One region of the Bradyrhizobium sp. 613_E4_N2_2 genome, then DNA from elsewhere that is predicted to be linked to it. Evidence: riboswitches for the same ligand, from Rfam matches in the RefSeq annotation. Region 1 holds a riboswitch; each other region holds the start of a gene.
The links. A riboswitch is a leader RNA that binds a small molecule or an ion and turns the genes downstream of it on or off. The one in region 1 is predicted to bind cobalamin.
Positions count from the first base shown of each region.

Region 1 (9,756 bases):
TGCGATCTCGGTCGCAATCGGCTGGGTACTTCAGTCCTTGCTCCCCTGGGGATGGATAGAGATCATACTCGTGGGTGTGCTGGCCTGGCCGCTGGTCGCCTTGCGCTCGCTTCATGATCATGTCGCTGCCGTCGCGAAGCCCTTACAGGCGGGCGACATCGCCGCTGCGCGCGCAGCGGTGTCGCGCATCGTCGGACGCGATCCCGCGACGCTCGACGAAGCCGGCATCGCGCGCGCGGCGATCGAGAGCCTCGCCGAGAACGCCTCCGACGGCATCGTGGCGCCGGTGTTCTGGGGCGCGCTGTTCGGACTGCCCGGCATTTTGGGCTACAAGGCGATCAACACGCTGGACTCCATGATCGGTCATCGCAGCGAACGCCACGAAGCTTTTGGCTGGGCCGCGGCACGCATCGACGACGTCGCAAACTTCATTCCGGCGCGGCTGACCGGCTTTCTGTTCGTCCTGTTGGCGTCGCGGCGCTCGGAGGCGCTGTCGTGCATGACGCGCGATGCCCGCCGTCACCGCTCGCCCAATGCCGGCTGGCCGGAAGCGGCGATGGCGGGCGCGCTCGGCGTGCGGCTCAGCGGCCCCCGCATCTATCGCGGCAGCGCGACCGATGAGCCCTGGCTCAACGAAGGCGCGCGCGATCCGCTTGCCGCGGACATCAGCCAGGGGTTAACGATCTACCGCCGCGCCATGCTGCTGCTCGCCGGCCTCCTTGCGATCCTGGCCTTCGCGTGAAAGAACGGGGCATGCGCGAGCACGGTGGAAATCTCGATCTGGCCCAGCAGCGTTTTGGCGGGCGCGCGGAGGACTGGATCGATCTGTCGACCGGGATCAACCGCCTGCCTTATCCCGTGGGTGAGGTGAGCCCGCGCGCATGGAACGCGCTGCCGTCGCGCGCTGAGATCGAGAGCCTGCATCAGGCGGCACAGCATGCCTACGGCACAAGCGCGCCGATCGTCGCAATGGGCGGTGCGCAGGCCGCCATTCAATTGCTGCCGCAACTCGCGCCAGTCGGCCGCGCGCGCATCCTCGGGCCGACTTACAACGAATATTCCGGGGTCTTGTCGGCTGCAGGCTGGGATGTCCAGGAGGTCGGCGAGCTCGACGCGCTGGCGGGCACAGATCTCGCCGTCGTCGTCAATCCCAACAATCCCGATGGCCGGCGTTTTGCGCCAGAGGATTTGCTGGCGCTGCTGCCGCGCGTCGGCCGTCTCGTCATCGACGGGAGTTTTGCCGATGCCGCCCCGCAGCTGTCGCTCGCATCCGAGGCGGATCGGCCTGGACTGCTGGTCCTGCGCTCCTTCGGCAAGTTCTATGGTCTTGCCGGCCTGCGGCTTGGGTTTGCGCTCGGCCATGCGGCCGACATCGCCAAGCTCGCGGCGATGTCGGGGCCATGGCCGGTGTCGGGAGCTGCGATCGCGATCGGCTGCCGCGCCTTGCGCGACGACGCCTGGGCCGAGGCCACGTCCGCGCGGCTCGCACGCGACTGTGCCCGCCTCGACGACATCGTGCAGTCGCAAGGCTGGCGGCTCGTCGGTGGTGCGCCGCTGTTTCGTCTCTACGAGACGCCTGATGCGCTTGCTGCGCAGGAGAAACTGGCGCGTAGCCAAATCTGGTCGCGCGTATTCGCGAAAGAGCCGGCATGGCTGCGCCTCGGGCTTCCCGGCAGCGAAGCCGAATGGACGCGCCTTGCCGAGGCGCTAGCGCGCTAGCGCGAGCAGGCCGCCGACGTCGAGATGCTGTTCGATGTGATCGGCGAGGGCGTCGAGCGCGCTCTCGACCCTGCTGTGATAAGGCTCGTCGCCTGCCGGAATGTCGAGCTTTGCGAGATACGCCTTGCGGAAATCATCCGACGTGAACAGGCCGTGCAGATAGCTGCCTTGCACGCGGCCATCGCGTGAGATCGCGCCTTCGGGCTCGCCGTTCAGTTTCGCAAACGGGCGGGCGCGATCCGGTCCGTCGGTGCGGCCGATGTGGATTTCGTAGGCGTCGATCGGCTGGTCCGTGGCGGCATGCACGGCCGCGACGCGCGTCAGTGTCTTCTGCGGGCTCATCATGGTCGCGACGTCCAGAAGTCCGAGACCCGACGTGTCGCCGGCAGGGCCTTCGATGCCATCGGGGTCGGCGACGTTGCGCCCGAGCATCTGATAGCCGCCGCAGAGGCCAAGCACATGGCCGCCGCGGCGGTGATGCGCCAGGAGATCGATGTCCCAGCCCTGCGCGCGCAGGAAGGCGAGATCGCCGCGGGTGGACTTCGAGCCGGGGATGATGACGAGGCGGACGTCGCCGGGGATGGCTTCGCCCGGCCGCACCATCACGAGATCGACGCCAGGCTCGAGCTTCAACGGATCGAGATCATCGAAATTGGCGATCCGCGACAGCGCGAGGCAGGCGATCTTGCACTGGCCCGGCTTGCGCGCGTCGCTCAGCCCCAGCGCATCCTCGGCTGGCAGCTCGCCGGCGCGCGCGAACCAGGGCAGCACGCCAAGGCCGCGCCACGCGGTCTTCTGCTCGATCAGCTTGTAGCCGTCGTCGAACAGCGAGGGGTCGCCGCGGAACTTGTTGATGACGAAACCCTCGATCATCGCGGCATCGTCGGGGTTGATCACCGTCTTGATGCCGACGAGCTGGGCGATGACGCCGCCGCGGTCGATGTCGCCGACCAGCACGACCGGCACGTCGGCCTTGCGTGCAAAGCCCATATTGGCGATGTCGGCCTTGCGCAGGTTGACCTCGGCCGGGCTGCCGGCGCCTTCGACCAGCACCAGATCGGCGCGCGCTTTCAGCCGCTCGAAGCTTTCCAGCACCGCGCCCATCAGCGACGGTTTCATCGCCGCATATTCACGCGCCCGCGCGGTCGCGATGCGCTTTCCCTGGACGATGATTTGTGCGCCGACATCGGTCTCCGGCTTCAGCAGCACCGGGTTCATGTCGGTGTGCGGCTCGACGCCGGCGGCCAGCGCCTGCAGCGCCTGGGCGCGACCGATCTCGCCGCCGTCGACGGTGACGGCCGCGTTGTTCGACATGTTCTGCGGCTTGAAGGGCAGCACGCGCAGGCCGCGCCGCGTGAAGGCGCGCGCGAGGCCGGCGACGATGAGCGACTTGCCCACGTCCGAGCCGGCCCCCTGGATCATCAATGCGCGCGCCATGGTGTTTTCAGAATCTGGCGTCGTCAGAACTCGACGCCGGCTTGCGCCTTGATGCCGGAGCGGAAGGGGTGCTTGACCAGCGTCATCTCGGTGACGAGATCGGCGATCTCGATCAGCTCGTCCTTGGCGTTGCGCCCGGTGAGCACGACATGCGTCATCGGCGGTTTGTGCGTTTTCAGAAAGTCGACGACCTCGGCGATGTCGAGATAGTCGTAGCGCAGCGCGATGTTGATCTCGTCGAGCACGACCATGCGCAGATTGGAATCTGAGATCAGCTCCTTGGCCTTCGCCCAGCCGGCCTGTGCTGCGGCGATGTCGCGGGCGTGGTCCTGCGTCTCCCAGGTGAAACCTTCGCCCATCGCATGGAACTGGCAGAGCTCGCCGAAATGGCCGGTGAGCAGGCGCCGTTCGCCGGTGTCCCAGGCGCCCTTGATGAACTGCACGACCGCGCAGGGGAAGCCATGGGCGACACAGCGGACGATCATGCCGAAGGCGGAGGTGGACTTGCCCTTGCCGGCGCCGGTGTGGACGATGATGAGGCCCTTTTCGCCGCTCTTGGTCGCCATGATCTTGTCGCGGGCGACCTTGATTTTCGCCATTTTCGCGGCGTGGCGGGCGTCGGTTTCCTCGGCCGTTTGGGTATCCGGTTCAGGCGTCATCTGACAGGGTCCTTCGGCTTGACAAGAGGCGGCCGGGGGCAAATGGTGGCCCGGCGTTGGTTCCTGTCCTATGACAGGCGAAGAGGGAATGCGATAGGGTCCGAATCGACAAGATTCGGCTCCAAACTGCAGCCGCCCCCGCGACCGTGACCGGAGAGATGCCCGAAGCCACTGATCCCCCAGGGGATCGGGAAGGCGGGGATCGAAGGGCCAAAAGCCCTGCTCCGCAAGCCGGGAGACCTGCCAGCGCGGACGAGTTTTGGACCGGCGGACGGGGTGTTCCGCGACGGGGAAACGGACCTTCGGGGGAATGGTCCGTGTGCCTCTTCGCCTCCCGCTGTTTATCCTGGAAGAGGCGATGACCGTCACACTTCACGTCTGTATTACCTGCCGTGCCGGCCAGACGCTCGACGAGGGTGAGACGACGCCCGGCAAGCGCCTGCATGGTGCGATCCTCGACGCCGGCGTGCCCGAGGGCGTCAATGTGGTTCCCGTCGAATGCCTGTCGGCATGCAGCCAGGGTTGCTCGGTTGCGCTCAGCGCGCCCGGCCGCTGGTCCTATGTCTATGGCCGTCTGTCAGAGGCCCATGCGAGCGACGTGGTCGCGGGTGCTGCGGCCTATGCCGCCGCGCCCGACGGCCTCGTGCCCTGGCGCAGCCGTCCCGAAATCTTCCGCAAGCAGTCGCTTGCCCGCATTCCCCCCATTGCCGTGTTGCCGGAGGCCGCCGAATGAACTCGCTCGCAAAAGTCCCTGTGACGGTGGTCACGGGTTTTCTCGGCTCCGGCAAGACCACGCTGATCCAGCATCTGCTCGCAAACCCTGACGGCAAGAAGCTCGCCGTGCTGGTCAACGAGTTCGGCAGCGAGGGTGTCGACGGCGAGATCCTGAAATCCTGCGCCGATGCGAATTGCCCGGAGGAGAACATCGTCGAGCTCGCCAATGGCTGCATCTGCTGCACCGTTGCGGACGATTTCATTCCGACCATGGAAAAGCTCTTGGCGCGGCCGGTGCGGCCCGATCACATCCTGATCGAGACCTCGGGCCTGGCGCTGCCGAAGCCGCTGCTGAAGGCGTTCGACTGGCCGGAGATCCGCTCGCGGATCACGGTCGACGGCGTGATCGCGCTGGCCGATGCCGAGGCTGTTGCCGCCGGCCGTTTTGCGCCGGACCCGGCTGCCGTGGAAGCGCAGCGCGCAGCGGATGGAAATCTCGATCACGAGACGCCGCTGTCGGAAGTGTTCGAGGACCAGATCGCCTGCGCCGACATCGTGCTGCTGACCAAGGCCGATCTTGCGGGGGCCGCAGGGATCGAAGCCGCCAAGGCCGCCATTACCGCCGAGATGCCGCGCCGCGTGCCGATGCTATCCGTCACCGATGGCGCGATCGATGCGCGTGTCATCCTCGGCCTTGGCGCCGCCGCAGAGAACGATCTCGCCGCGCGCCCCTCGCATCACGACGGCGAGGAGGATCACGAGCACGACGATTTCGCCTCCGTTGTGATCGATCTTCCTGAAATCAGCGACATCGACGCACTGGTCGCGTCGGTGCAGCGTCTTTCGCGCGAGCAGAACGTGCTGCGCGTCAAGGGCTATATCGCGGTCGCGGGCAAGCCGATGCGCCTGTTGCTGCAAGCGGTCGGCGAGCGCGTGCGCCACCAGTTCGACAAGCCCTGGGGCGCAGCTCTCAGGCAGTCGAAGCTTGTCGTGATCGGCGAGCACGGCGATATCGACGAGGCCGCGATCAAGGTCGGACTTGGGCTTTCAGGATCTGGTATCTGATGCACGTCGTCTTCCGCGAGAGCCGCGGTCTCGAGGAGACCGCGACGCCAAGGGACATCGGCCAGGACCCGGCCGATCTCGTGGTGCTCTCGTACTCGGATTCCGACCTTGCCGCGTTCGCGGCCGGCTGGCGGCGCGGCCGTAACAGCCTGCCGTCGCTGCGGCTCGCCAATCTCGCGGAGCTGCGTCATCCGTTGTCGGTCGACACCTATATCGAGCGCACGCTGTCGCAGGCGCGCGGCATCCTGGTGCGCCTGATCGGCGGTGAGTCCTATTGGCCGTACGGGCTCGCGGCCCTGCAGCAGCTTGCGAAGAACCGCAACATCGTGCTGGCCGTGCTGCCGGCCGACGGCCGCGACGACACGCGGCTCGATGCCTACTCGACCCTGCCGGTTTCGACGCTGCGCCGGCTCAAGGTGCTCTGCGACACCGGCGGTCCTGTTGCAGCCCAGGCCGCGATCGCGCAGCTCGCGTTGGCCTCGGGCCTTTACGCAGGCCCGGTCGTCGGCGAGATGAACCTGCCTGAGATGGGCTTTTACGATCCCGCGCGTGGCGTCATTGCTGCGCCGATGGCAGGCGAGGGAAAGCCGCTCGCGTTCGTGACCTTCTATCGTTCCTATCTCACCGCCGCGGATACCGGGCCGGTCGACGCCCTGATCGCGGCGCTGCGCGAGCGCGGCTTTGACGCGTACGGCGCGTTCGTCACCTCGCTGAAGGCTCCGGGCGTTGCGGACTGGCTGCGGACCTATTTCGCGACGAATCCTCCGGCCGCGATCGTCAACGCGACGGCGTTCTCGGCGATGGGCGACGACGGCACGACACCGTTCGATGCTGCATCATGTCCCGTCTTCCAGGTCGCGCTCTCATCGGCACGGCGCGAAGACTGGGCGGAGTCGCTGCGCGGCCTGTCGCCCGGCGATCTCGCGATGCATGTGGTGCTGCCGGAGGTCGACGGCCGCCTGTTCGCGGGCGTGGTGAGTTTCAAATCGGCGGCGGAGCGCGATCCCGATCTGCAATTTTCGCATCTGGCGCACCGCCCTGACGAGGAGCGCGTGAACGCCGTCGCCGCGCGCGTTGCGGCCTGGCGGCGCCTCGCGGAGACGCCAGCCGCCGAGAAACGGGTGGCGCTCGTGCTCTCGAACTACCCGGGCCGTCCGCATCAGATCGCGCATGCGGTTGGTCTCGATGCGCTGGCGTCGGTCGAGGCATTGCTGTCTGACCTGACCGAGTCCGGCATCGATGTTGCGCCGGTTCAGGCGCTCGGCGAGACGCTGCTCAAGCAGAACTTGACCTGGAGCGTCGCCGACTACCGCGCGGCGCTCTCGCGCTTGCCGCAAGCCTTGCAGGATGATCTCGCGCAGGCCTGGGGCGCGCCGGAGGATGACCCGAGCTGTCGCGACGGTGCATTTCAGTTCGCGGCCATCGCAAGTGGCCAATCGATCATCGCGGTTCAGCCCGAGCGCGGCGATGCGACCACGCGCGATGCCGACTATCACGATCTCGCCCGCACGCCACGCCACGCCTATGTCGCGTTCTATCTCTGGCTCCGGCAGCAGGGTTTTGACGCCGTCGTGCACATGGGCGCGCATGGCACGCTGGAATGGCTGCCCGGAAGATCCGTGGCGCTGTCCTCACATTGCTGGCCGGAAGCCCTGATCGGCGATCTGCCGGTCATCTATCCCTTCATCGTCAACGATCCCGGCGAGGCCGCGCAGGCCAAGCGGCGCTTGGGTGCCGTCACCATCGGCCATCTGCCGCCGCCGCTGGAACAATCCGCGGTGCCGGACGGCCTGCGCCGGCTCGAACGTTTGCTGGACGAATATTCGACCGCCGATGGTCTCGACCCCGCCCGACGTCAGCGTCTGATCGCCGCGATTCGCGACGAAGCGCGTGCGGCAGGGCTCGAAGACGATCTCGGTCTCGATGCATCGGCTGCACCGGCGGAAGCGATCCCGCGGATCGATCGCTTCGTCTGCGATCTCAAGGAGAGCCAGTTCGGCGACGGGTTGCACGTGTTCGGCCGCGGCACCTGCGCCGACGCGGAGCGCGATGCGTTGCGTGCCGCGCTAGCGGGACAGCGCGTTGCGCCGGGGCCATCGGGCTCGCCGTATCGCGGACGCCAGGACGTGGTGCCGACCGGACGCAATCTCTTTGCCGTTGATCCGCGCGCGGTGCCGACGCCGTCGGCGCATGCGCAAGGCATCAGGCTCGCGGAAGAGCTGCTGCGTCGCCATTTGCAGGATCACGGCGACTGGCCGAAAGGCCTCGTGGTCGATCTCTGGGGCTCCGCGACGATGCGGACCGCCGGCGAGGAGTTTGCCATGGCGCTGCATCTCGCCGGCCTTGCGCCGCGCTGGGATCACGCCTCCGGCCGCGTCACCGGCTATGACATCATCGCACCGACGGAGCTCGGGCGCCCCCGTATCGACGTCACGCTGCGCGTGTCGGGCCTGTTCCGCGATGTCTTCTCCGGCCTTGCGCAATTGTTCGAGGCCGCCGCCGAGGCGCTCGCAACGCGCGAGGAGGAGGGCGACGAGAATCCCTATCGTCACCGCGCCTCGCGTGTGTTCGCGCCGCGCCCCGGCCAATACGGCGTGGGTCTGTCCGCGATCCCCGATGCCTTTACGGCCGAGACGCGTGATGCCGCCGGCGAAGCCTGGCTGTCGGCATCGTCCTGGGCGTTCTCCGCGGACGGTGCGATGCAGCCGGATCGGGCCGGCATCGAGACGCGGCTCGCATCCGCCGATGCTTTCGTGCACGTCCAGGACTTGCCGGAGACCGATCTTCTGCTCGCCGCGGATTACGCCGCGCATGAAGCAGGCATCGCGGCGGCCGCAGCGCATCTCGGTGCGGCAGGACCATCGCTCTATCACCTCGATACGACGCGGCCCGAGCAGCCGCACGCGCGGACGCTGACCGAGGAAATCTCCCGCGTCGTCCGCGCACGCGCGGCCAATCCGGCCTGGATCGCCGGCATGATGCGGCACGGTTTTCGCGGTGCCGCCGAGATCACCGCGACGCTGGAGCACATGGCCGCCTTCGCGCATCTGGCCGGCGCCGTGCCGCCGCATCTGTTCGATCTCTACTACGATGCGACGCTCGGCGACGCCGATGTCCGCACCTTCATGGCCCGCGAGAATCCGGCGGCGCTCGCCGCGATGGAGACCTGCTTCACACGCCTGCACGAAGCCTCGCTCTGGCGAACGCGCCGCAATTCGATCGCGGCTGCGCTGAAGGAGGCTTCATGAGTGCGGCCGCGATCAAGGGCTGGTGTCCCGGCGCGTTGCGCCCGATGCAATCGGGCGACGGGCTGGTGGTTCGCGTGCGCCCGTTCGGCGGGCGCCTCGAAGCTGCACAGGTCGCCGGGCTTGCTGAGCTCGCCGAACGCTACGGCAATGGTCTCATCGATGTGACGAGCCGCGCCAACCTCCAGATCAGAGGCGTCAGCGAGCAAGGCCATCGCCGGCTGCTCGATGGACTCGCGTTGCTGCGGCTGCTCGACCCCGATACCGACATCGAAGCCCGGCGCAACATTTTGGTGACGCCGTTCTGGAACAGCGGTGATGAGACACAGGCGCTCGCCGCGGAGCTTGAGGAAGCGCTCGCCGACAGCACGCTCGATCTCCCCACAAAGTTCGGCTTCGCCATCGACGATGGAAAGTCGCGCGTACTCGCCGGCGATTCCGCCGACGTGCGCATCGAGCGCGATCACGGCGGCCGGCTCCTGGTGCGGGCCGATGGCGCAAGGCTGGGCCGCTCGGTCGCGCGCGGTGAGACCGTAAGCACGGCCCTCGCGCTCGCGAACTGGTTCATCTCGTCCGGCGGCGCGAAGGGCGGGCGAGGGCGCATGGCAGCTCATATCGCGGTAGGCTCGGTATTGCCTGAGTCTTTGAGCGGCGAAACCGAGCCTGCTCCGGTCATGGCCGCGTCACGACCCGGGCATTATCCGCATGGCGCCCTGGTCGGCGTGGCGTTCGGGCAGATGCTGCACACGACGCTCCATCAATTTTCCGGCTGCGGACATGCGCTGCGCATGACGCCATGGCGGATGGTGTTGAGCGAGGGCAAGCGCGAGATGCCGAGCGGGGCAGGCCTCATCACCGAGCCTTACGATCCGGCGTTGCGCGTGATTGCTTGTAGCGGCGCCCCGCGTTGCCGCGAG
Region 1 covers NZ_CP197234.1:6,196,381-6,206,136, reverse strand. Annotated here, with positions in the region: gene cbiB (adenosylcobinamide-phosphate synthase CbiB) at 1-742, shown strand, start outside; gene cobD (threonine-phosphate decarboxylase CobD) at 754-1,719, shown strand; gene AB7290_RS29745 (cobyric acid synthase) at 1,708-3,156, opposite strand; gene cobO (cob(I)yrinic acid a,c-diamide adenosyltransferase) at 3,180-3,815, opposite strand; cobalamin riboswitch at 3,856-4,077, shown strand; gene AB7290_RS29735 (DUF1636 family protein) at 4,174-4,548, shown strand; gene cobW (cobalamin biosynthesis protein CobW) at 4,545-5,594, shown strand; gene cobN (cobaltochelatase subunit CobN) at 5,594-8,842, shown strand; gene cobG (precorrin-3B synthase) at 8,839-9,756, shown strand, end outside.

Region 2 (9,756 bases), 2.1 Mb from region 1:
TGCGACGTTGACGACAGTGTAGGCCGGAGCCAGCAGACGCAGAATGCTGAAGTCGCGGTTACCATCGACGAAACTCCCGACGTGCAACACGGTTGCGGACAATGTGAGCGGGTCGATCGGATTCCAGATGACATTTGCGCTCCACTTCTCCTTCGGACGCCTCAGCAGCTCCAGTCCCGCCGTCGCATCCACCGCGCGGGTAAAAGTGTAGTCGGCACGAACGCGAAGCCGGTCCGTGATCGCAGCCGCGACGAAGCTCTCCGTGCCCTCCGTGATCGCCTTGCCGATATTGGTGTTGGTGCTCGTGAACGTCAGGGGATCGAACGTGCTCTGGATCAGGTCCGTGATGTTGTTGCGGAAGTAGGCCGACCCGAAGCGAACGCGATCGCCAAACAAGGGTTGCTCGAAGCCGGCGTCGAATCCGACGCTTTCCTCGGGCCTGAGGTTGGGATTTGCAAAGAAGAAGAACGCGGGAAAGCTGACGTAAAGCTGGTTAAGCGTCGGCGCCTTGAACCCCGTGCCGTAGCTTCCCTTGAACTTCGTATCCGTGACCGGCACGATCACGGCAGACGCCAGACGAAAGGTCGGATGCTCTCCAAACCGCTCGTTGTCGTCCTGCCGGACGTTGGCCGTGAAGAAGACTCGATCCCGGAACTGGGACTGCAGCTCCATATATCCGGCCTTGTTGACGTTTTGCGCCGAAACCGTCGCCGTTTGCAGTGTTTCGGTCTCATGCTCCGCACCAATGATGACATTGTTGTTGGGCGCGAGCTGGGTCGTGGTGTGCCAATCATACTTGACGCGGTCGCCGGTCGTGATCGTGGCCATCGCGTTGCCGGGCGAGATGTTGTAGTTCCAGTGATTGGTGTAGTTGACGCCGAAATAGCTTTTCATCCGGTCGTCGAGAGCGGACCAGACCGCCTCCCCGCGCGTGAAGAGCTGGTGCACCGTCTGCGTGCTTTGCGCGGCCGCGGGAAAGCTCGCGGATGTGACGGGATCGAAAGTGTCTCCGGTAAAGCGCAGGGTGGCGTCAGTATACCGCGCGACGCCGTTGAGCGTCAGGTTTTCGCTCAATTCGGCGCCAAGCTTCGTCGAATAGGTCATGTTGTCGTAATAGTTGCCGATCGCCTTCTGCCCCGGCGGCAGCAATTCGACCGGTGTCACCGGCACGTCGTTCGCGTGGAAATGCGCGACGTTGAAGGCATAGTTGAAGTGGTCCTGTGAACCGCTCAGACTTGCAGTTTGATTGAACGTTCCGAACGAGCCTCCCTCGACCGAGCCGGTGGCGCGGGCGGGACCGTCGCCCTTCTTCGTCACGATGGAGATCACGCCCCCCAGCGCGTCTGCGCCGTAGAGACCGCCCTGCGGACCGCGCAGGACTTCGATCTGCTGAATGTCGGAGGTGAGCAACTGGCCGAAATCAAACGAACGGTTCGGGTTGCCGGGATCGCTGACATCGATGCCGTCGATCAGGACCTTGGTGTGGTTGGAATTCGTTCCGCGCATGAAGATCGACGTCTGTCCGCCCGGACCGCCGGTCTGCACGAGGTTCAGGCCAGGAACCGCGCTCAGCGCATCGGATGCGGTCCGGCGCTGATCGCGCTCCATGTCTCTGGCGGTCAGAACCGTCACCGAGCTCGCAACCAGATTGGTCGGAGTGACAACGCCCGTCGGACTGACGACGACCGTCGGAAACAGGTTGGCCGCGGATACCCCGGCAACCGGGGGCGACGCCGGCACCAGCTCGGGTTTCGGCAACCGAGCGACGCGCTGCCGCTCGGGCTTGTCCGGCGCAGGCCGCGCGACTTGCGGCTTGGCCGGACGCTCGGTCGGCGCGACCTCGACCGGCGGCAGCAGATCGGGCGATGCCGATTGCTGGGCCTGGGCAATGGACAGATCGAGCGAATACAGGGAAACGAACGCGACAACGCCGGCGCGGAAGCGCCTGGCGGCAAAGACAATACGGGACACTCTTGTAACCTCGGTATGACGTCAGTGGCACGTCACAGCGAACGAGGTTTCACGGCAGAGCGTTCGATTGCTCCGGTGAAGCTAATGTCTGTACTCCCCGACCGACATCTTCGCGTGTGACCACGGCTGACGGCAGGTCTCCTGGCTCGCGGGTCGTTACCTTACGTCGCCTTCCCAGGACCGAGATTCCCAGTGGCATATGACGAAAGATTCACCGCTTACAGTTGCGGGGGCAGCCGTGGCGTTGAGAATATCCCGGTATCGGGAAAACCTCGCACCACGTTCCCTTTTGATCTCCGTGAGGAGAACCGTCACCGGCCAATCTACGGGGCGGGCAAGCGGAGAGTCAATCGGCCGGTTGCATGACGGGCAAAGCACCGCACCGGAGATTGAGCCGGCGCAATCAGGCCGTCTCCCGCTCCGAACGCGTCCTGATCATCGCCCGCTCGCCGGCATCGACGAGCTGGCCGATGCCGGTGCGGCCTGTGAGCGCGCAGCGGATGATGTTCTCGGCAACGGACCTGCGAAAGCAATGGTCCTCGCCGACCGGGCGATTGCGGCAGACCCGATCCAGCGCCAGCTTCATGTTGATCCGGGTGCGGGTGTCGAAATGCTCGCTGATCATTCGCAGGGCCTCGGTGCGTTGATGTCGGAGCGGAAACGCGTCGGCGTAGGCCGGGTTCCAAAAAAGGACCGCGCAAGGCGTTGCGCAGAGCCGACTACGCCCGATCTCTTGGTCCTGTGACGGGCGGGCTACGCCCGACCTCTTGGCCGCTGGGCCTGAGCCCAGGCCGCGGTGACGTCGCGCAGCGGAGCGTCGATGCGCCGGATCGGGGTCAGCTCACCGGAGGCCGAGATGATGGCGGTCTCCTCGCGGCGACAGCGCGGGCATACGAAGCGGACCTCGTGCGGCGACGAAGACCAGCTCGAACGTTTGACGTTGGCCGCCATCGGCCATGCATCGCAATGCGAGCACGACACCAGGAACCGACCGGGATCGAGCATACCCATTCCATAGGACTCCGCGTCCTGCCTGCCGCTTCAATGACTAACCCATGTGAATCGTTCCGGTGCCCGAGCACCCTCAGCGCTAGCTCCAGCCAGCGCCGCCGCTCAGTGGGCACCCTTGAGGGTGCATGACGTGGTGCAGGTGACGGTGTTGCCGTGGTCGCACGCCTTGCAGGCGGCAACGCACTGGTTCATGTCGCGGGGATTGTAGGAGCTGTAGTTCCGCATCGCACAGACCGGGGTCGAGCCGGTGATGTCCTGCTCCTGGTTGCAGGCGGCCGTCATGAGCGCGAAGATGAGGACTGCGAGAAGGCGCATGGGATTGCCCTGGTTAGGAGCGGCAAAGCGACGTCAGCGAGATGCGCTGCACCGCAACGGACCTCGGCATTCCCAATGCGAGCAATCATGATCGCGACGCTCGCATCCTCAAAGGATGCGCGCCAAACATTAAGAACGGATTGCAGGTGGCGTCAGGCCGCGGCCTTGGTCGCGATCGCCTTCCGCATATCCACCGCCAGCTGACGGTACTGCTCCGAGAGTCTCAGATAGAACTCGCGCTTGGTGCTGTCGGTGGCGAGCTTGGCAATCAGCTCGCATTCGGCGGTGAGCGTCTCGAACCGTTCCAGCCTGTCATGAAGTTCTGTCATCGGCGTGTCCCCATCAAACGCCACAAGGGACGTCAAACCTAAGCCTGAGAAATAGGTCACGGCGAACATCGTTATCCAGTAGAAACGTTTTTTCCAGCAAGGGCGGTGCAAGCCCAGCAAGAACGGCTATTTCTGCTCCAGCCGCCAGGCACCATCCCAAGCTGCGTCCGGCGGATTGGCCTCGAACTGCGCGATGCGGCCGAGCAGCGTGCGCGAGGGACCGTCGCCGGGCACGGCTTCGAGCGCTGCATTGAACGCGGCGCGAGCCTCGTCGAAGCGTTGCGCGCGGTAGGCGGCGAGGCCTTCGGCGTAGCGCGCGCGCAGGCTCTCCTGCGGGACGCTGAGCCCGTGCGCCTTGCTCATCACCTCGAAAATGGCCTGCGTTGCGCTTTGGCCGGCCACCGCCAGACGATCGATCTCGCGCAGCTCGAGGTTCGAGCCGATCGCGTCCGCCGTCGCCTGCGCGATCAGGATCCGCGTGCCGTAGATCTTGTTGACCAGTTCGAGCCGCGAAGCGAGGTTCACGGCATCGCCCATCACGGTGAAGCTCATCATCAGCTCGGAGCCGATGCTGCCGGTCAGGACCTCGCCGGTGGCAATCCCGATGCGCAGATCGCAAGGGCCTGGCATGGCGCGGATGCCGAGCAGGTCAGGCAATTGCTTCTGCAACGCCGGCACCTCATCGGCCATGTCGATGGCGGCGTAGCAGGCGAATAGCGCCGGCTCGTCCTCCTCAATGAAGGGAGGGCCCCAATAGGCCATGATGGCATCGCCGATATATTTATCGATGACGCCGCGATGGCTCCGGATCGGCGCGGACATCACCGTGAAATAGTGGTTCATCACCTTGACGAGGCCGCGCGGGGTCATGCCCTCGCTCATCGAGGTGAAGCCGCTCATGTCGGAGAACATGATCGTCATCACCCGGCGCTGGCCGTCGATGGCGACCTCCGGGCGGTCGATCAGCCCCTGCGCCACCTTGGGATCGATATAGCGGCCAAAGGTCTCACGGATCCGCTCGTTGTGCCGCAGCTGCTCGATCATGCGATTGAAGGCGGCGGCGAGTTCGCCGATCTCGTCCTGGGTCGAGACCGTGATGGTCTTGTCGAAGCGGCCCGCCTCGACCTCGCGGGTGCCGGCGAGCAACAGCCGCACCGGTCGCGTGATGCCACTGGAGACGAGGAGCGCGAAAGCAAATCCGACCACCGCCGCGAGGATGGTGACGATGCCCGAAATGATCATCGCCTGGCGCTGGCGACCGATCACTGTCGCCGTGCTGGCGAAGACCTGCTTCAGCATGTCGGCGCGGATCGCGTCGATCTTCTGGTTGAACTGGTCGCGTATGGTGTCGAGATGCTCCAGGGTCCCGCGCGCCTCCGTCATCTGCTTGCCTTCGACCTGCTTGAGGAGTTTTGCGTGGTCCTCATTCATGTCGTGACGTAGCTCGGTGAGAGCGGTTTCGATGCGGGTCTCGATCCGCGCCAGCCCGGCATTGTCGGAAGGCGTCCTCTTGTCGTCGATGATCGCGTTGATGTGCGTGCGCGCGGCCTCGCCTTCCTCGTCGATCTTCCGATCGGCCTCCTCGAATTCGCGCAGGCGCGCCGCATAGGCCTCCTCCTCCGAGGGGGCCTGCATCTTCATCATGACCATCCGCCGCAGCGCCACCGAGCGCTCCAGCGAGCGGATGTTGGCGCGCGCCAGATGGCCGTAGGCCGGAATGTAGCGATCGGTCAGCTCGTCGAGCAGGACACCGACCTGGCTCGACATCACCATCGAAAGAATCGCGGTGACCAGCATCAGGACGATCAATCCGAGGGCGATCCCGACGATCTTGCGCCTGATCGACTGGTTGAAAAGTGGCATGAGCGGTGGGGGTAAGAGCTGAAAGGATCGGTTGGGAACTCAATACACCGGATTTGGACGCGGGAACACGCGCAATCTGGCCTTCGCGGCGCCCTGAACCGCGCGCAACCGTCGCGCGAGCCCTATTCGTTAACAAAGGTTGAAGGCATCACCCTTTCCGCCATTTCGGAAGTTCCCGAGTTCCCATCGGTATTTTGCCGCATTGTTGAAGGAGCGTGAGGACTGCGAAACGATGTCGTGGCATCGTTTTGGGTGTCGTCTTTGATTCTCAAGCCGCATGTCGTCGCGGACCTTGGTTTGTAGTGGTTTCGCAGGGGGACCATCGAATGAACCAGTGCCTACGCTCGCTCGCGTGTGTCGTTGCCGTGGCCGCATTGGCCCTTCTTCCTGCCGAGCTGGCAGCGAAGAGCAGTCACAAATCGTCGGCGTCAAAGAAAACGCATGAGACGAAAGCCGGCGGCAAGCAGCGTCACGCTGCCGCGAAGTCGCGCCACGGCAAGCATGCCGACGCCAAGCGCAAGTCCAAGAAGGACGACGAGCCCTCGGACAAGCCGGCGCCGCCGCCGCTCACCGGCGACCTCGCCGCGCTGAAGGACGCCATCGATCTCGCGCGCAAGGGCAAGACCGACGATGCGAGCGCGGCGCGCGACCGCATTGCCGACCCGGCCGGACAGAAGCTCGCCGACTGGTTCATGCTGCGCCATTCCGAGAGCACGGCACCTTTCAAGCGCTACGCCGCCTTCCTCGCCGCCAATCCGGACTGGCCGAGCAGCGCCCTGCTCCGCCGCCGCGCCGAAGCGCGGCTGTGGCAGGAGAAGAGCGACGCGGCGGCCGTGCACAAGTTCACGATGGACCGGCCGACCAGCGCCAAGGGCAAGTTCGCGCTCGCCCGCGTGCTCCTGAGTGAAGGCGACAATGACAGGGCTACGCGCCTGGTGCGCGAGGCCTGGCGCACGGACGAATTGTCCGAGCGCAGCGAGGAGGATTCCTACGAGGCGTTCCGCGATCTCCTGACCGCTGACGATCATCGCGCCCGCATGGACAAGCGCCTCGGCGCCAAGGACTACGCCGCCGCAAGGCGCGCGGCCAAGCGGCTTGGCGAAGATGCGCTCGCGATCGTCAAGGCCTGCTCGGCCGTCACCGGCAAGGCCAACAAGGCCAAGGATTATCTCGAGGACGTCTCGACCGAGGCGCGCCGCGATCTCGGCTATGTCCTGTGCCGCGCGCAGTGGCATCTCCAGAACGACCGCATCGACGACGCCGCCGAGGTGATCCTCGCGGCCGCACCCGACACGATGGCGGCCCAGGACACCGATGCCTGGTGGCGCGAGCGGCGCCTGCTCGCGCGAAAGCTGCTCGACCAGGGCAAGTTCAAGACCGCCTACGACGTGGTGCGCGCGGCGGCGGTGCCCGCGATGGAAGTCTATCGCGTCGACTACCACTTCATGTGCGGCTGGATCGCGCTGCGCTATCTCGACGATCCCAAGGCGGCCATGGTGCATTTCGCCGCGATCGACGAAGGCTCGGCCAATCCGATCGCGCTGTCGCGTGCGCATTACTGGCGCGGCCGCGCGGCCGAGGCGATGGGGGCGACGGCGGATGCCCGCATGAGCTATCAGGCGGCGGCGCGCTATCCGACCGCCTATTACGGCCAGCTCGCACGCGCCAGGCTCGGCGTCGACGGGATCGAGCTGCGCCCGCCCTCGCCCGTGCTGGCCGCGGCCGACACGCAGCCCGCGGACGAGCGCGTCCGCGCCGCCGAGATGCTCTACGGCATCGGCGAGCGCGACATGGTGTTCTATTACGCCGAGGATTTTGCCAAGGAGAGCACCGACGTCGCAGCGCTGGAAGCGCTCGGCGAGCTCGCCGGCCGGCGCAACGATGCGCGCGTGATGCTGGAGGTCGGCAAGTCGGCGCTGGCGCGCGGGCTTGCGCTCGACCATTACGCCTTCCCGACCATCGGCATTCCCGAGCACAAGCAGGTCGCGCCCGCAATCGAGACCAGCGTGATCTATTCGGTGGCGCGCACCGAAAGCTCGTTCGACCAGCGCGACAAGTCTGCCGCCAACGCGGTCGGGCTGATGCAGGTGACCCCGGAGGCGGGCCGCGATACCGCAAGACGCTTTGGCCTGACCTATGACTGGGACAGGATGGTGTCCGATCCCGTCTACAACACGCAGATGGGCGCGGCCGAGCTCAGCGCGCTGCTGTCGGAATATCGCGGCGACCAGATCATGACCTTCGCGGGCTACAATGCCGGCCGCGGCCGGGTGCGCGAATGGGTGCAGGCGCGCGGCGACCCGCGCGACCCCAAGGTCGATCCGGTCGACTGGGTCGAGCGCATCCCGCTGTCGGAGACGCGCAACTACGTCCAGCGCGTGATGGAGAATGTGCTGGTCTACCGCGCCCGGTTCGAGGGCAGCGGCACAGCCACGGCGAAGTCCGAGCAACGCGTCACGACGCACGAAGTCAGCGCGGCACCCACGGCAGCGGCCGCAGCCGCCGCGCCCTAGCTTCGCAACGCCGGGGCTGGACGCGGCGCGAAGCTGGATGCAGTGACTGCGGCAGCCGACTCTGCGCGGCTCGCATCGATAGGCTAGCCGTCACCTCCTTCCGTGGTCAGAAGGTTCGTGCGCGCGCAGAAATGCTTCCGTGAGCGCGCCCGAGAGCGCGCCGAATTGCATCATCCAGCTCCAGCTCGAAATGGCCGCTAACACCGTGACCATCTCGAGCGAACTGCGGTAAGGCCAGAGCGCTTCCATGCTCGTCTGCTGATACCGGCGGTAGCAATCATACTCGCAGTACTGCCGTTGCGTGGACACATGCCGGACGTAGCTCGAGCCCAGCGGCCGGGCGCACGCGCTGCAGGTGACGCCATGGCGCGGTTGGTCCTGGTTGACGAGCATGAATTTCAACGTCCTGTTCTCCCCTGCCAGCAGCCGCATCGGCCGATGCGCTTCGCCCACCCGTCAGCTCAAGACGCCGCTTGCGCTCGCCTCTCGATCAACGGCGCCGCTTCGTGATGGAGCGCGTAACACTCGTAGCCGCAATAGGGCAGCAGCGTCTTCGCGTCGCGCAGATAACCGCCGCTGATCTCCTCGCAGCACCATAGACAGAACGTCTTGCGGAAAGGGGTCCGGCCGTTCACCAATATGAATCTCACGTGGCACCTCCCAACGCGAAGCAGTAGACCGTGTCGACCAGAGAGGCTGACGGCGGCGGCGCGCAAAGATGGTTGCGACCGTCGGGATTGTCCCTGTTTCGCTCGACCTTCTGGGATGGAATGAGGATGTACTTCCCGTCCTCCCGGCGCCGCGCGTAGATCCGGCCGTCGACGTATCGCACCTCGGTCGGATAGCAATCCGCGCTGTTGCAGCAGCTGAGCACGGGATTATCGGGCATGTGCCAGCTGGAATAGAACTTCTCGTGCAGGAGCTGATCCTGGAGCGGATGATGACGATGTGCACCATCCTGTCCGAGCTCGTCGGCCTTCACTCCCGTTACCAACGGAAGCGGCAGCGCGATCATCAAGAGGAGCTTGCAAGCAACGTTCAGCACGCAGCCTCCGGTTCAGAATTGCCGAATGGAGCCGATCGAAGGGCTAATCCTCATGCCGCCTGAAATCGAAACAACCATCGGCGGTCGCGTTCGCGGCGCGCCCTGAAGCGATCGAGACATTTTCTGGAGCACAGCGGCGCTCGCCACGAATAATATCGGATCAGGCCAAACTTGCCGCTACAGACAGCGCAAGCTTTTACGGCAGGGCCACGCTCGGAGTGTTCAGGCGTATCGCACATCATGCTCTCCTCCCGGCTCTCATGGTCGTGGCTTCGCGCGTACGCTGACGCCCGGCCATCCACGCTCGTTAGTGAAATGCGGCCTCTCAATCGCGACCAGCCAATCGTGCGGCAAGTCGGGCAATGGACGCGGAGCTATCGGCAGCACATCGAGCTAATCGCCGGCTTGTGGCCTTGCACATCGCGTCCCTTCGATGGTTGTGAGACTAATCCGCATGCAACGGACGACTCAATTGTACGGAGGTAAATGTGCGCTATGACTTGGGATGCGCGAGCTATACGTAGGTTTGTCCCGTAGTTTTCCGGGCCTTCGCCGCACCTTCGCAACGAGACGGCGCAAGGCCGGCAGGCTGCACGGCTGCCGCGAGTTTCGGCGCGGAGTCTACTTTGGTCGGAGGGAATTGCTCCCCTGATTGCAAAGTGCTCTACTTGCTTCGACCCCTGCGAGCCGGGACGCCCGCGATGATGCC
Region 2 covers NZ_CP197234.1:4,099,059-4,108,814, reverse strand. Annotated here, with positions in the region: gene AB7290_RS19580 (TonB-dependent receptor domain-containing protein) at 1-1,971, opposite strand, end outside; cobalamin riboswitch at 2,086-2,299, opposite strand; gene AB7290_RS19575 (hypothetical protein) at 2,375-2,596, opposite strand; gene AB7290_RS19570 (hypothetical protein) at 2,725-2,982, opposite strand; gene AB7290_RS19565 (hypothetical protein) at 3,085-3,297, opposite strand; gene AB7290_RS19560 (hypothetical protein) at 3,450-3,626, opposite strand; gene AB7290_RS19555 (adenylate/guanylate cyclase domain-containing protein) at 3,753-5,489, opposite strand; gene AB7290_RS19550 (lytic transglycosylase domain-containing protein) at 5,816-8,002, shown strand; gene AB7290_RS19545 (hypothetical protein) at 8,093-8,455, opposite strand; gene AB7290_RS19540 (hypothetical protein) at 8,464-8,652, opposite strand; gene AB7290_RS19535 (hypothetical protein) at 8,649-9,047, opposite strand; gene AB7290_RS19530 (PAS domain S-box protein) at 9,749-9,756, shown strand, end outside.
Region 2: linked by a shared signal. The riboswitch ahead of AB7290_RS19580 (TonB-dependent receptor domain-containing protein) and the one ahead of AB7290_RS29735 (DUF1636 family protein) in region 1 are both predicted to bind cobalamin.

Region 3 (9,756 bases), 310 kb from region 1:
CCAGCGCGGAGCGGTCGCTGAGCCGGTCGTAGAGCCGTGACAACCGGTACACCGCATCGACCGACGTGCCGATCTCCGGCTTGAAGAACAGGAGGATGCGCTGGAAGTTCGGGCTCGGCATGTCGAGCGCGCGCGCGGCGACCGCGAGCGCTTCGCCGCCGGCATCGTCGACGATCTGCGCTGCGACGCGCGAGGGCAGGATCAGGCTGTCGCCGAGCTCGTAGGTGAAATTCTCGACATCGTTGGCGATTGCCGCCATCTCCAGGATCTGGATCGCGCGCTTGGCACGCACGGTCGGAATCCGCGGCGCGGCCCTCAGCGGGGTCTGCCCCAGATTGTGCAGGACCAGCGCGCGCTGGGTCGCATCGGCGCGGAAGAACATCTCGTGGATCTCGGCCGCTTCCTTCGGCTGCATCGCCATGTTGGCGGCCATGCGCAACTCGGCGTCGGTCGGCGTGCGAGCAGGCGAAGCCGCCTGCTGCGAGCTGCGAATTTCGCGCGCGAGCGGAACCCTGCGGCCTTCCTGGGTCGCGACCAGCCCGAGTTTCTGCAGGACCGGGACGGGCGTCTGCGGATAGATCGCAAGCTTCGCCTTGACGGCCGCGCGCGTCGCATCGTCGACCTGGTCGATCAGCCGCGTCGCAAGCTCGATGAACTGGCGCTGCTCGTCGTCGCTGTGGGTGGGCGCCTGGACATAGAGGTCCGTCAGCACGCGCAGCAGCGTCGGGCGAACATCAACGCCTTCGCGACGGGAGAGGCTCATCAGCCCGTCGAATCCGGGAAACAGCGACTTGGTCATGGAGAGATACGCGACCTGGAAGAGATACTCGTCCGCGAGCCTAACGCAGGTTCCTTTAAAGGCTCGTTAAGGAAAACGAGGCGTGAAGTCGACCCCATCATTTCAGGTGTTGTCGTCCCGCAACGGGACGCGGGAGGCCGCCCGTGAAGTTACGGTCCGGCAGGCGCGTTTACACCCCGTTAACCATGAACTGATCTTAATGAACGCACGTTGCACCAGCGCGCTCGGTCGCGCGGCAATTGATAGAGAGCTGATATGGGGACCATTATCGAATTTCCGGCCGGTCGCCGGGCAGGCTCGTCGGGGGATGCCACGCCGCGTACGGAAACGGGAACGATTCTGATCCTCCCCGTGATCCGCATCGAGCGCCAGACGGAAGAAACCAGCGGCGATCGCGGGCCGGAGCAGGGCACAGCACCGGGGCGCCGTCGTCGTCGCCGCTAGCGTCCGGCTTTTGCAATGCCGGATGCCATCCGCCAGATTCGGCCTGTCGTAACGGCCGTCCTGCTCGCACTCGTCGGTGCGACGCTCGGCGCGTGCAGCGGCGGCGATTTCGGCCGCACCCGCGCTGACATGCGCAGCGACGACATGCATCGCTGGCTCGGGGCCGAGGCCACCGGCAGCGTTGGCCTGAAGTCGTCACAATTCCAGCTCACCGACGCGGAGCGCCAGCTTCGCGATCTTGCCTATCCCATGATCGAGCCGCCGCTGTCGCGGCCCGCCTGGAAGAGCGTATTCGGCGACTACAAGGCGCTGCCGTCGCCCTGGCAGCAGAAGGTCGTGTTCGACCGCACTATGTATGGGCGCACGCTGATCGACGAGCCGCATCGCTCGCATTCCTCGCGCTATGCGCAGCTGATCGAGGACGTGCGCAACGACATCACCCGTTTCGAGCCGTTCTTCGGCTCCGCGATCCGCGTCATCGATCTCGACAGGAAGCGCGATGCGACCATGGCGCGCGTCTCCGAGCTCTCGCCAAGGGAGAGGGAGGATGCGGTCGCGCGCATGCGGGAGAACTCGCTGATCATCCAGTGGGTGCAGCTGTGCCTCGAGCAGCGCGTCTCGTCCTATCGCTGGGCGCTGGAGCGTCTGGTGATCCAGGCGCCCGACGGCATGGCCGCCGATGCCGACCGCCTGATCGGCGAACTCGCAGCCCAGACCGCCAATCCGCCGGTTGCGGCCCAGCCGCCCTATGGCCGCGCAGTCATCTCGAAGGGCTAGGACTTCCTGCGTTTGTTGCGCCGTGGGCCGGTCGGATCCGGCTTGCGCCGCTGCTTCTGAAGTTTCCCGACAAAATCCTTCAGCGCATCCGCCAGCGGCTCTGAGGCGCGGTAGGCAAGCCCGACCTCGCGTTTGACCCTGACCTCGATCTCGCGCACCGCGACATCGGGATTGCCGCGCGCCACGCCTTCCGGGACGATCGCAATGCCGACGCCGGCCGCGACCAGCGCCATCGCCCAATCCTCCGATTGCGCGATCGCCGCGGTCTGCCTTCGTTGTGAACTCCGGCCGAAGAATTCGCTTTGCTCGCAATGGCAGCGGTCGATCAGGGGGACGCCGGCGAGATCGGCAGCCCGCAGCTTCTCCTTCAGCGTCAGCGGATGCGAGGGCGGAAGTGCGGCGACATAGCGCTCGCTCCACAGCGCGACGAAATGCTCGTCGGCGCGGAGCATGCTCTTTGAGATGATCCGCGCATCGGCGCCTTCGTCGCTGCCGACGAGGCGGAGCGCGATGTCGGTGCGCGCCGTCAGCGGCTTCAGCAGCGCGATCGTTCGGGGTATGTCGAGCGTGCGCATCAGTCCCAGCGTGACGGTGGTCTTCGTATTCGGCTTCCTGAAGAGGCTGCGTGCGGCGTCCGCCTCGTCGATGATGCGGCGGGCCAGCGCATGAAACTGCTCGGCCGAGGCGGTCGGCGCGACGCCCTTCTTGTGCCGGATGAACAGCGTGGTGCCGAGTTCGGCCTCCAGATGGGTGATCGCGGTCGAGATCGACGGCTGCGACACGAAGCAAGCGCGTGCCGCCGCGGTCAGTTTGCGCTCGCGATACACGGCGGCGAAGTAGCGAAGCTCGCGGATGTCCATAGGTTATGCCTAGAGATAGTATCAATATTCAATATTTTACTTATGGATTGCCCGGTGGCAAGCAGCGCCCTGCTCACAACAGGCAGGGAAGCGCCATGAAGATCCACCACCTCAACACCGGCACGATGTGCCCCATGGGCCGCCGCCTTGTGAACGGCACCGGCGGCCTGTTCCAGCGCGCCCGCCTGGTCTGCCATTGCCTGCTGGTCGAGACGAGGGACGGACTCGCTCTGGTCGACACCGGCATCGGTCTCGGCGATATCGCAACGCCCAATCGGCTGGGTGGCCGATGGCTGCGCCAGACCGCGCCGAGGCTGGACCCGGCGGAGACGGCGGTCGAGCAGGTGAAGGCGCTCGGCTACTCACCCGGCGATGTGCGCCACGTGCTCCTGACGCATCTCGACCGCGACCACGCCGGCGGCGTGCCGGACTTTCCCCATGCCGCGATCCACGTCCACCGCGCCGAATACGACATGGCGGTGCTACGCAAGCTCGCGCCGCCCGAAGGGCGCTATGTCACGGGGCAGTGGAGCCATGGGCCGGGCTGGACCTTCTATGGCGAGGCCGGCCAGGACTGGTTCGGCTTCAAGGGCGTGCGCGCGCTCGGCGACAAGGAAGCCGACATCCTGATGATCCCGCTCGCCGGCCACACGCTCGGCCATTGCGGCATCGCGGTGCGATCAGGTGACAAATGGCTGTTGCATGCCGGCGACAGCTATTTCCACCACGCCCAGCTCGACCCATCGCCGCGCGTGCCGTTGATGCTGGGTTATTTCCAGCGCCGCGGCGACATGGATCGCAAGATGCGGATCGCCAACCAGGCGCGGCTGCGCGCGCTGAAGCTCAACCACGGCGACCGCGTGAGCATCGTCAATAGCCACGATCCCGTCGCCTATGAAAGCTGCCGCTGCGCTGCGCATTAGGGTGTCGAAGCCAGGCCGCCGGTTATACGCCCGAACGCACTGCTTGAGTCCGGAGCAGGCGGTGCTTCACCGTTCGGGCGATTGCCGCCGGCGCGTCGTCGGGAATCGCGAAGCATGAGCTCGCGTTGATTTCGCACAGGACGTAGGTGTCGGTGCCGGCGGCGTCGCGGGGCCCGTACAGGAAGTCGGCGTCCCAGATCACCGGCAGCGACGGCTCGTCGATGCCGAGCGTGCCCATCAGCTGCGGCGTCCATTCGTCCTCCATCGCTCTTCGGAGCGCCTGGAATTGCGAAGCAGCGGGTCCGTGCATGATCCGTGGGCCCGGCTGAGCCTCGGGTGCGTCGGGGCCTTCCGGCGGCGGCGGGATCAGGGCCTTGATCAATTGATGCCCGAAGCCCGCGACCTTGGCGCCGCTCATGTAGCAGCGGATCATGCCGTCGGGTAGGCGGGGTTGGAACGCCTGGTCGATGATGCAGCCGCCCCATCCGAAATACGGTTCGCAGCGGGCGAGCAAGGCATCGAGCGGAATGTCCTCGGGTAGACTGCCGCGTTGGGCATGCAGCACGCGAACCATGGCGTCCACGTTGGGCAGGGCCTCCACCTTCCACACCCCCTGGCCACCATTGCCGCGATTTTGCTTGAGCACGCGCGGACCATTCGCCTGAAGGCGCGAAGGAAATTCGGCGCGGAAGCTTGCGGCGGTGTCATAGCGGTGCGTGTCGGCTCCCCAGCCGAGGTGACGCGTTCGGTAGAGCACGTCCTTGACGCCCATCTTCAGGATCACGTCGGGATGGGCGCTTACCCACGGCCCTTGCGCCGCAACGTCGCGAAGCAGCGGGTCGAGGGCCTCGCGCGTCTTGCCTTGATGGATCGGATCGACCCAGACGAGCACGCCATCGACGGCGAGCAGTTGATCGCGCGCGGCGTCGGCGAAAATCTCGTCGTAGATCACCGGCCGGGCTTCGATGCCGACCGCGGCGAGTGCTTCGAAAACGCGAACGAAGCGGCTGTTTTGCGCCGTCGCGTCCCGGCGCGCGGCTGCATCGCCGCGGGAGAGGATGGCAACGGTATGGCGGAGAGGAGGGTGGCGTTCGGTATCCATGCGCAAGCTCCACGAATGGCGTGCTGCGCAGAGCTTGGACCGAGGTCTCACGGGGAGTCTGCTTCGTCCCCACGCCGATGAATGTACGTGAAATCGTCCGGTCGTTGCAAGATGGTGCTTGTGCGGTTCCATCTAGACGGCGAACGCTTCGCGCGCGCCGCTACGGTGGCGGAGGATAGCGGTCGAATGTCGGCAGTTCGTGCGCGCGCTCCATCCATCGAAGGCGCTCTGCGACCTGGATGTGCATCGTCGCCGGTACGGCATCGGGATCGTCGTAGGTCGCGCTCTGGACGTCGATGACCCCGGGCAACATGTCGGCATTGACATAAAACAGGCCGGTTCCGCAGTCGCCGCAAAAGTGCCGCCGGGCATTTTCCGAGGAGTGATACACCTTGGGCTCGCCCTTGGTCACCTTGACGGCATCGTCCGCGTACATCGTCCAGCCGACGACGGGAGCGCCCGCGTGAAGCCTGCAATCGCGGCAGTGACACAGCGCGTGCACGATCGCTTCGCCCTCGACCTGATAGCGGATCGCGCCGCAGTGACAACCGCCGGTGATGGTGCTCATGCGTTCCTCCCGATGGAAGACAGGTCTCGTTGATCGATAGCTCTCGAGACCTGCGGCTTCAACGGCGCAATCGATTTGCGATTGCGTCCTACTGTCGCGTGACAACTCCTGCCACGGCGCGGGCGAGGTGATCCGCGACTACCACTTGAACGAAGCCGCGATCTCGTAGCTGCGCGGCGCGCCCAGGATGATCTGGTCGGTGTAACCCGGATCGCCCCAGGCCGCGTAGGGCTTGTTGGTCAGGTTCCTCACGCGAAAGCTGATCCGGGTCTGGTCGACGCCCGGGAAATAGGCTTTTGGAATATCGACGAACGCGTATGCGTCGAAGATCGTGTAGGCGTCCATCGTGACCAGATTGTCCTGGAAGTTGAAGCGGTCGCCGACGTGACGGACGAGGCCGCCGATCTCGACCGGCAGCTTCGTGTCGAAGCGATAGGAGGCGCCGGCGTTGGCGATGAAGTTGGGAACGTTGGGCGGCGTCTTGCCCGAATAGGACTGGAAGTCGCCATTGCCGTCGACATAGGTGAAGTCGATGAAGCGCGACTGCACGAAGGCGACGTTGCCCCATAGTTTCAGGCCCGCGACCGGATTGACCGCGGCGGCGATCTCGACGCCCTTGGAGGCCATCTTGCCGGCGACGTTGAAGAGGATGCCGCTTTCGGGGACGTAGACGTTCTTGCGCTCGATGTCGAAGGCCGAGAACGTGGCCTCCGCGCGCCTGTCGGCCGACAGCAGCTTCACGCCGGTCTCGTAGGTCCGCGACGTCGTGAGCAGCAGCGGCGTCGTGGGCCTGAGGATGAAGATGTTCGCCACCGTCGGGTCGGCTGCCGTCGCGTACTGGCTGTAAAGCATCACGCCGGGCGCGATGTCCCAGGTGTAGCCGATGCGTCCGGTGACCGGATTGAACGTCTTCGAGAAAGGATAGTTGGCTTTCAGGAGGCCATTCTCGTCGAAGCGGGTCCGCGACAGCTCGATATTCTCAAAACGGATGCCGCCGATCAGCGCAAAGGTCGAGGTCAGCTTGAGCCGGTCCTCGAACGACAGCGAGGCGGTGTCGAGATGGGTGTAGATCTTCTCGTCGCTGCGCGGGCCGTAGAGGCCGCGGTCCGGATTGAGGAGGTCGACGTAGTCATTGAAGAACAGCGTGTCCTGCGAGACGTTGAACTGGTTGCTGCTCGCCGCCACGGTGGCGACGAAGCGATTGTCCATTCCGCCGAGATTGGAATTGACGGTGAGGTCGGTGATGTTGCCGTAGAGCCGCTGCGCGTGATCGAGCGCCAGGCGCTCGCGGTAGATGCTCTGCGCGCCTGCGAAATTGCCTACGGTCTGGTCAAACGACGAGATCTCGTTGTTGAACCAGTGCCGGTGGGCGTCATAGCCATAGACCAGGCTCTTCAGCGAGATGTTGTTGGTGATGTCCCATTGAAAGCCGCTGCGCAGCCAGAGCTCGTTGGCGCCGCTGTGATTGTCGAGCACGTTGTAGTTCGTGGTCAGCGTGCGCGCGTCGATGGTGACCGGGACCGGCGTGCCGCCGCCGAGGTAATAGTTGCTCCAGAGGCCGGAGACGACGCCATACGTCGGCACGATGCCCGGCGCGTTCGCCGGCACCAGCGGCGTCCCCCAGTAGAAGCGGTCGTTGTCCTGCCTGTATTCGGTCGCGCCCCAGATCCTCAGGTTCTCGTTGACGCGATAGTTCAGCTGGCCCGAGACGTTGCTGAGCTTCGAATAGGTGTCGTCGATAAAGCCCTTGTTGTTGAAATGGCTGATGTCGAAGCGGTAGTCGAGGCCGTTGATCAGCGTGCTGCCGCCCGATCCGTAACCGGCGCGATAGCCGTTGAAGGAATCGTAGGAAGTGAAGGCGTCGTTGACGATTGGTCCGGTGTGCGGCGCCTTGTTCACGTAGTTGATGGCGCCGCCGGTCGCACCGAGGCCCGCCACCAGCGAGTCCGGTCCCTTGATGATCTCGACCTGCTGGAGACCAGCCACGTCCATGGGACGGCCGGTCATGGTCGACGGCCCGATCGGGATTCCGTTGTAGAGCGTGGAGATCTGGTCGCCGGAAAAGCCACGCATCGAGAAGATGGCGGGCGCGCCGGGCGCATCGCCGCCGGTGACGCCGACTGCAGCCTTGGCGACGTCGGTCGTGGTCCGGATGCCCAGGTTCTGCATCGTCTGTTGACCGATGACCTCGACGGTCGCCGGCATCTCGCGCGCCGTGATGCCGAGCCGGGAGCCGACGTCGGTGACGGCTGCCGTATTGAGCGGCGTCTGTACCGGCCCGCTCGGAGCTTGCGCGGCCGGAACGGCGATAGCAGGGGCGCCACGATTGCGTCCCGCGGCGCGCCGGGCCGCGCGCTGCTTCTGAGTGCCGGGGCTGACGGCAGGAGCCTGTCGCGGCGCAGGCGGCGACACGATCACCGGGCCGACCTCCCGGGAGCGGTTGTCCTGCGCCGCGCTTTGCGCGAGCGCCGCGGACGACAAGGACACCGACGAGAGCAGAGTAATCAGGAAAGCACGCGATAACGCTGGCCTTGCGCCAGCACGGAAATGAAGATTTTGCACGACAACGCTCTGCGGCGACGCAAACAAACCGTCACCGCGGTTGCCTTAGTCATCCACCTTCGCCCCAGGCGGCGGATGCACCGGCTACTTGTCCGACATCAGGGCACCCCGCCCAATGCGTTCGCGCGTGACCATGGCTGGTAGCAGGTTTCCTGGCTCGCGGGTCATCGCCTTCGACCACCTTCCCAGAGGCCCAAGCGGGGCTCCAGTGGTTCGTTTGGTCGTCGGCTATCCGCCTACAGTTGCGGGGGCAGCCGCGGAATTGCCCACTGAGGTGGACGCACCGCATTCCCTTGAAGAGTCCTTGCGGACACTACCGATCACGAAACTGGCATCAGGGGATGAGCGCGTCAACATCCGCGCGGGCTGCTGGACGGGCCGGTCGGTCGATGGTGGCCTTGTGTTGCTGTTTTGCACGATAGTCCGAAGGACCGCGTCGAAACGTCCAACCCGGCCTCCGGACGAGCCTGGGTAACGAACGCTTGACCACGATCAATAACTGCCTTTGGTGTCCGAGTATGCTACTGAGGCCGAGTTCCGGCCCGACAAGGTAAGTCGATATTGATGCAGTTCGTCCGTACCATCCTGGCAGTCGCCATCGCCATATCCTTGGCGATGCTGCCGGTTGGCGCGTCCGCGGCGAACCTCGCAATGTCGTCGGATGGCATGCAGACGGCCATGCACATGAGCGGCGACGCCGACATGTCGATGGACGATTGTTGTCCCGACATGAAGGGAACGGGCTCCCATAGCGGCGGCTACAAGTGCGGGATGGGCTTCTGCTGCGTCGGTGGGATCATCGCGCTCGGTGATGTCAGGCCCGTGGCGTTCGAACGTCTCGCCGTCATGGCCAGCACGATGGCTATTCCCCCGGATCAGGTCGTTTCCTTCCGCGGCGGCAGTCCTCCTTTCCGACCTCCTCGAATCTGATCTCGCAAAGCCCGAGACGCGAGCGGCGTGCCTGCTCGCGACGACGACTGACGTGCGCGCTTCACGCGCCACGGCGAAAGATCAATTCATGAGGACAGGACAATGCTTTCCAAAATCAGCACCGCGGCTCTCGCCGCCACCCTTTCGCTTGCCGCTTCCGCCGCGATGGCGGGCGCGGGCGACTACGCCTTCGAGCCCGTCACTCCGCAGATGAAGAAGGGCGAAGACGTCACGCTCGCCGTTCGCCTGACGAACAAGCAGACCGGCAAGCCGATACCGGACGCAGTCATCTTCAAAAGCCGCCTCGACATGGCCCCGGACGGGATGGCCGAGATGGAATCGGCGGTCGCGCCGCTGCCGTCCAGGGAGCCGGGTGTGTACGCCTTCAAGACGGACCTGCCGATGGCTGGACGCTACCAGATGACGCTGTCCGTGAAGGTGCAGGGCGAACCGGAGACCGTCACCGGCAAGGTGATCGTCACGGCGGTCAAGTGAGCGTTCGGGCGCTGCCCGGCGGCGCCCGACATTCCCCTTTTTCCTTCACACGGACGCGCGCTCCCGGGCGCGCGGATACACCATATGAAAACGCTGCGTCTCCTGACGGCTCTTGCGCTGGGCGGTGGCCTGGTCCTGGCCGGCTACTACTGGCATTCGAACGGTGCGGGCTGGCTCGCTGAGGCCGACATATCATCGGCTGCGGCTGGCGCGGAGCGAACGCCGCTTTACTACCGCGATCCAAGCGGTGCGCCGCTCTGGTCTGCGGGTCAGAAGAAGGACGACCGCGGGCGGGA
Region 3 covers NZ_CP197234.1:6,502,717-6,512,472, reverse strand. Annotated here, with positions in the region: gene AB7290_RS30970 (DUF2336 domain-containing protein) at 1-799, opposite strand, end outside; gene AB7290_RS30965 (hypothetical protein) at 1,055-1,243, shown strand; gene AB7290_RS30960 (hypothetical protein) at 1,259-2,020, shown strand; gene AB7290_RS30955 (LysR family transcriptional regulator) at 2,017-2,880, opposite strand; gene AB7290_RS30950 (MBL fold metallo-hydrolase) at 2,976-3,803, shown strand; gene AB7290_RS30945 (Cj0069 family protein) at 3,826-4,905, opposite strand; gene AB7290_RS30940 (GFA family protein) at 5,066-5,473, opposite strand; gene AB7290_RS30935 (TonB-dependent receptor) at 5,612-7,960, opposite strand; cobalamin riboswitch at 8,161-8,368, opposite strand; gene AB7290_RS30930 (hypothetical protein) at 8,600-8,965, shown strand; gene AB7290_RS30925 (FixH family protein) at 9,068-9,460, shown strand; gene AB7290_RS30920 (efflux RND transporter periplasmic adaptor subunit) at 9,545-9,756, shown strand, end outside.
Region 3: linked by a shared signal. The riboswitch ahead of AB7290_RS30935 (TonB-dependent receptor) and the one ahead of AB7290_RS29735 (DUF1636 family protein) in region 1 are both predicted to bind cobalamin.